2 regions of the Anaerobacillus sp. MEB173 genome follow, and region 1 is predicted to be linked to the other one. Evidence: a T-box and tRNA genes for the amino acid it is inferred to sense, from the RefSeq annotation. Region 1 holds a T-box; the other holds one or more tRNA genes.
What was found. The T-box of region 1 lies ahead of ACJ2A9_RS12580 (valine--tRNA ligase). A T-box ahead of a tRNA ligase gene usually reads a tRNA of that ligase, here a tRNA-Val.
Positions count from the first base shown of each region.

Region 1 (3,430 bases):
GGACTGAGCGGGTTGTTTTCTTCGCTTCCTCGTCTTCACCGTAAAGCGGCAGTTTCGCCATTTCAATATACCAGTCACAGAAGTCATCCCAAATGAAGTTGTATAATAGGCGACCTACTTCTCCAAATTCGTAAGCATCGATCAAACGAGTGACGTCTGTAATTGTTTCTTGAAGACGAGTTAAAATCCATTGATCGGCAATTGATTTTTTACCAGTAAGGTCGATTTCTTCATACTTCATTCCATCCATATTCATTAAGGCGAAACGCGAAGCATTCCAAATCTTGTTGGCGAAATTCCATGTTGATTCGACTTTTTCCCAGTAAAAACGCAAATCATTTCCCGGGGAACTTCCAGTAGATAAGAAGAAGCGCAGCGCATCTGCACCATATTTGTCGATAACATCCATTGGATCAACACCATTACCTAGCGACTTACTCATTTTACGACCTTCTGAATCACGAACTAATCCATGAATAAGGACATCCTTGAATGGACGCTCTCCTGTAAACTCCAGTCCTTGGAAAATCATACGCGCAACCCAGAAATAAATAATATCGTATCCAGTTACAAGTACATCAGTTGAGTAATAACGTTTAAAGTCTGCTGCCTCTTTATCCGGCCAGCCCATTGTTGAAAACGGCCATAGTGCAGAACTGAACCATGTATCAAGAACGTCTTCGTCCTGTTCCCAGTTCTCGATATCTGCAGGTTCTTCATGACCTACATACACTTCACCCGTTTCTTTGTGGTACCAAGCCGGAATACGGTGTCCCCACCAAAGCTGACGTGAAATACACCAGTCACGGATGTTTTCAATCCAATGTAAATACGTCTTTTCAAATCGTTCTGGAACGAAATTCACTTTCCCTTCAGACTTCTGTAACTCAATCGCTTGCTCAGCTAGTGGCCCCATCTTTACGAACCATTGTGTTGATAAATACGGTTCAACAACAGCACCACTACGCTCAGAGTGACCTACTGAGTGCATATGCTCCTCAATTTTGAAAAGAATTCCTTCGTCCTGTAGATCTTTCACGATTTGTTTACGGCATTCAAAGCGATCAAGCCCTTGATATTTCCCGGCATTCTCATTCATTTTTCCAGCTTCATCCATCACAAGCACACGCTCTAGGTTATGACGGTTTCCGATTTCAAAGTCATTCGGGTCATGTGCAGGGGTAATTTTTACAGCACCAGAACCAAATTCCATATCAACATAATCATCAGCAACAATTTCAATTTCACGGCCAACAATTGGCAGCTTCACCTTTTTACCAATTAAATGCTTATAACGCTCATCTTCTGGATGAACAGCAACTGCCGTATCACCAAGCATTGTTTCAGGGCGTGTTGTTGCCACTTCAATATGACCACTGCCATCAACAAGCGGATATTTCATATGATAGAATGCACCTTGAACATCTTTGTAAATTACTTCAATATCCGATAGTGCTGTTTTCGTTTGCGGGTCCCAGTTAATGATGTATTCACCGCGGTAAATCAAGCCTTTTTCGTAGAGCTTAACGAATACTTCACGAACTGCTTTTGAAAGGCCTTCATCAAGTGTGAAACGCTCACGTGAATAATCTAATGAAAGACCTAATTTTGCCCATTGCTTACGGATAAAATCAGCATACTCTTCTTTCCATTCCCATGATTTTTCCAGGAACTTCTCGCGCCCTAGATCATAACGGCTTAAACCTTCCTCGCGCAGCTTTCCTTCTACTTTAGCCTGTGTCGCAATACCTGCATGGTCCATTCCCGGAAGCCATAACGTATCATAACCCTGCATTCTCTTAACGCGTGAAAGAATATCTTGCAATGTTGTATCCCATGCATGTCCAAGATGCAGTTTCCCTGTAACATTCGGTGGCGGGATAACAATTGTATATGTCTCCTTACTTTCATCACCAGTCGCCTCAAAGAATTTCCCATCCAGCCAAAACGGATACCATTTCGCTTCCGTCGCCTGTGGATCGTACTTCGTCGGCATTGAAATCTCTTGATTTGCCATATGTATCAAAACCTCCAATGTAAAATGTAGAATTTAGAATTTAGAATTAGTGTGGGTAATTTCAAAGAAGCTTCTTTGAAAAACTTAAACACAATTCTAAATTCTTAATTCTTAATTCTAAATTAAAAAAAACCTCCTCCATCTCAAAGGACGAAGAAAGTTTGTTCGCGGTACCACCTTTGTTTGCAGTAAAAAAAGTCAAAGTTATTCTACTGCACACTTCATTAAGATAACGGCTTAAACCGGCTCCCTCTATTTTACGTCTATCAATAAGACATACTGTTCAAAGAAGCTACTCAAGGGCGACCTTCTATCCTTACGTCCTGAAAAATCTCACAGCTAATGATTTTTCTCTCTGAAGGGTTGGGGATATACTCTTCCCTATCACTGCATTTCATTGTATCTATTATTCAAATACCTTTAATATTTTACCTTTATATACTAAATTTCGTCAATAGGATACCCCATATCCATCTTTTTTATTCAGTCACAACCGTACCGTTTGATATTTTTATCATATTATCCGTTCTTCGAGCTAATTCGTTATCATGTGTTACCATGATAATCGTTGTGCCTTTTTGCTGTAACTGCTTCATCATTGAAAAAATTCTGTTTGCCGAATCACGGTCAAGAGCTGCCGTCGGTTCATCCGCAAACAAACAAGGGGGTTCATTCATTAATGCTCTTGCTAAGGCGACCCTTCTCTGCTCCCCGCCACTTAACTGACTTGGAAGATGTTCACGCTGTTCAATTAATCCAACCATCTCTAAAAGTTCATCAGCCCTCTTTTGATGTCGGATTGTCACTTTCTTTTCTTCAAGTGATACTGGCAACAAAATATTCTCATAGGCAGATAATGTGGGGATCAGACTTGCAAACTGATAGACAAAACCGTTACATTGATAGCGAAACCTTGTTCGATCTCGATCTTTCAAGCTGCTTGTTGACGTCCCATCGTAAAAAACCTCACCAGCTGTCGGCTTAGCCAATAGTCCCATCGTTGCTAACAGTGTCGACTTCCCACTCCCTGAAGGACCCGTAATTGAAACAAACTGCCCTTTCTGAATGGTCAATGACACGTCTTTAATCGCAACAACCTTTCGCTCTCTGTCAATTTTGTACTCCTTTGATATGTTTTCCACACGAAGCATTACACTTCCCCCTCACGGATTGCTTCATACGGTTCAACCTTTAAGACTGTTCGGATTGGGAATAGCGAACCGATCATTGTCATTCCGACTGTTATGAGCAGTGTGACAAACCCAATGTATAGCGTAGTTAAAACATCCGGAAAAACAAGTGGTAGCTGAACCAGCATTAAGATCATTGTTTTATGATCATAAATCAGACCAAGAGAAGCAACTATGCCAACAACAGCACCGATGACAGAAATAATAGCGGCCTCCATAATAA
Region 1 covers NZ_JBJMAU010000005.1:151,568-154,997, forward strand. The annotation lists gene ACJ2A9_RS12580 (valine--tRNA ligase) at 1-2,017, opposite strand, end outside; T-box leader at 2,161-2,414, opposite strand; gene ACJ2A9_RS12585 (ABC transporter ATP-binding protein) at 2,497-3,168, opposite strand; gene ACJ2A9_RS12590 (ABC transporter permease) at 3,168-3,430, opposite strand, start outside.

Region 2 (3,430 bases), on a different contig from region 1:
ACAATAAAGGATATTTAGGGGGGATTTGTGACAGATAAAGATTTAGAATTTGAAGAAATGTTGAGAAAAAGAATTTACCCTGATATTAAAGACTTTAAAATGTATAAAAAAAAGTCATTGTTTATAAACCCTGTTGTTCCAGAGGTTAATAGGTCTAATGGTGAATTATATATTTATAGTTTAACTGTTGGACACCTTTGGATAATTGAAAGTGTTAAATCGGTAGGTTTTGGAGACTTTATTAACGATTTAATTCTATTCGCAAAAGAAAACAACTCTAATTTGTTGGAATGGAATATAAGCAAATCAGATGAAATCAAGTTTAATCAATTATTATCAAAGCACAATATGGTTTTTGAACGTAAAATAGTTAGTGGAATTAATGTTATGAAATACAAAGAAGAGCTTGACTTATTAAAAGAAAAAAATCATCCTTACCACACTTTTAGTAGAATTTTTTATTTTATTAAAACTAATTCATTACCTGAAGACATTTTAGGTTTTAGTAATAACCTAGAAGATGAACTTAAGGAAAAAGGTTCTATCATTAATGCTATTTACCTAGGATTAAAAGCAGCAGGAGTAGTTGAAGATGAAGAAGAGATAATGCCTCCTCAATCAGTTATAGACATCTTAAAAGAGTTTTCACCATGCATGGTTGAGAAAAAAGAAATGAAATATTATGCGAAAGTAGGGTAGAGAATAACTATTTTGAAAGGCTACCAGAATTATTTTCGACGAACTGGGACTGGCTAGCTGATAATGAAAAAGTCATAGTTTCAAAACTACTTTATAGCTTTAGAATAATCAAAGAATTAACTTATTCTCTCTTTGCTATTAATGGAGTACTGGCTGCCGCTTCAACGAGAATTTTATTCGATAATTATTGGCAATCGAAATATTTGATTGAAAACAATGAAATTCAACAGTATAAAGAGTTTGCGCTAGACAGAATGCGACTTCATATTTTAAAAAGAACAGGAAAAGAAGATGTGGAGGATATTGGGATTTTGTTGCTGGCTTCTAATAATGATTTGCTAGACCCAATACCTATACATGGAGATTATTATAAAAAATCCCCAAGAGAGTATGCTATACAACTGAATTTGAAAGATGACTACGATAAATACTATGAGTACAATAGCGAATTTATCCATGCTTCTTTGACAGCTATATTGTCTAGTTTAATGGTTGAGTGTGCAAATCCAGAGCATTTAAATCATCTTACTGTTAGCCCATCTTCTTCAAGGTATATTGATGCAATACCACATATATTCGGCATTATTAATGCACACATATCTTTAGTCAATGATTACTTAGGAGAAGAAATACTAGAAAATGTAGAATTAGAAAATTACTTTTTTAAAGAAAGGAAATCTTTCTTGGTACATATGGAAAGTATGCAAAATAAAATGGAATAAACCTCATATAGATACATCAACGGTGAACCATATCATAAGTAACGATATACTTTTTTATTAATGTTATTTAAAAATTGTTTATTATAGCCAGTAAGCAGTTTTTTCATTATGTGTACACCCAGCAAGCCGTTAATTTCTAGTTGGTGAAATTCCAATTCAAGTAAGTGAGAAAACGTTCGGTAGTTAATAGGCTTAGTGAATCCTGCCGCTTGGTTAAAAGAACCTCTTTTGAGCATAAAGAGAAATCGAATCTGAGTAATTTGGTTGAATGAAGACCTTGGAAAACGATTAGAGTCTACTTAAATAATTTTGATATGATGAACTGTAAATTTAATTCCATGTTCCAGTTTGAATATTGATCATATATAGAAAATTTACTAATGTGGTCAAAATGTGGTCAAAGGCTTAAATTAAAGATGCACTAGGTTTTATTGAAAAGTGAATATCTAAAAAACCCCTTGCGCCGCAAGGGGTTTAACACTCTATGTATGGTGACCCGTGACGGGATCGAACCGCCGACCTCTACCCTGTCAAGGTAGCGCTCTCCCAGCTGAGCTAACGGATCAGATTACTTTATTAATATATATCGAAAACAAATAAAAGTCAATAAGGAGGGAAATAAATTTTAAAATACTATTTAAAAAGTGAGGCTATGGAACGAACCGAGATTTGTTGCATAGCCGCCTTTTTATGGTTGAACTTTTTGCTTTTGTGGGAGAAGGATATTTACTGTTGTACCTTTTCCGTATTCACTTGAAATCTGAATTGTCCCTTGGTGATTCTCAATAATTTTGAAGCTAACCATTAAGCCTAAGCCAGTGCCTTTTTCTTTACTAGAATAAAAAGGCTCTCCTAATCTTTTAAGTCTATCTGGTGGTATTCCGCAGCCGTTATCAATAATTTGGATCAATTGCATGTTATTCTGCTGTTGTTCAAGCTTAATTTTTACACAACCTCGCTCATGTAATGATTCAATTGCATTTTGCAGGATATTTATAAACACTTGTTTGATTGAATTTTCTTCACATTCGATAGGTGGAACATCATGAAGTTCCGTTATTATTTCTATGTTACGAATTGAGGCTTGAGTATTCAGTAAAGTAATAACTTGTTTTAGCAGCTTTCGCAAATCTTTATTTGTGAAAATCGTATCGTGATTAGGTTTTGCTAGGGTCAAAAATTCATATATGATTGATTCAACCCTGTTTAATTCTTCAATCATAATTTTAGAATGGTCTTCATTAAATTCCTTCGTTACTTGCGATAGTTGAATAAAACCCTTAACAGAAGTGAGTGGATTTCTTATTTCGTGTGCTACACCAGCTGCAAGTTGACCGACAAGGGAGAGTTTCTCAGATTTGCGTAACAAGTATTCAATTTTCTTTCGTTCTGTTACATCCTTTACAATTGCCTGTATGGCCTTTTTACCATTAAATAGAATACAAGTTGCTGTAACATCAACATCAATAATGGTTCCATCCAACTTGACCATTTGGTGTTGGATTGTATCTACTTCCCCTTTTTTTTGTAATATTTTCCCCATGTTTTTTATACGCTGTTCATGTTCTTCTTTGCGAAAAAACCTCCATACAGATTGTCCAATAATTTCTTCTGGTGATTGTGCACCAAGCAGCTTTGCTCCAGAAGGATTAATGTATAGGTATTTACTTCCGTCATGGACACATATCATTTCCGGTGAATAAACAACAAGGCTGCGAAATCGTTCTTCGTTATCTAATAATTCGACTTCAAGCAACTTTCGGGTTGTAATATTTTGCATTTGTGCCATAACATAGACTGGGAGCCCCTGTTTATCATGGATTAAATTTACATTGATGAGAACCCAAACGCTATGTCCTTGTTTATGAACATAACGTATTTCATTCTGAAATGATTTAATGTCACCCTTTGATAGTTGGTTAAATTTGTATAATACTGTTTCACGATCATCGGGATGGATAAAGACTAATGGTGTGATTGTTAACAGTTCAGATTTATTGTAACCAATT
Region 2 covers NZ_JBJMAU010000003.1:371,412-374,841, reverse strand. The annotation lists gene ACJ2A9_RS09560 (DUF6414 family protein) at 1-7, shown strand, start outside; gene ACJ2A9_RS09555 (hypothetical protein) at 28-699, shown strand; gene ACJ2A9_RS09550 (hypothetical protein) at 903-1,421, shown strand; tRNA gene ACJ2A9_RS09545 (tRNA-Val) at 1,911-1,986, opposite strand; gene ACJ2A9_RS09540 (PAS domain-containing sensor histidine kinase) at 2,110-3,430, opposite strand, start outside.
Region 2: it encodes a tRNA-Val, which carries the amino acid that the T-box ahead of ACJ2A9_RS12580 (valine--tRNA ligase) is inferred to sense. The anticodon was not compared.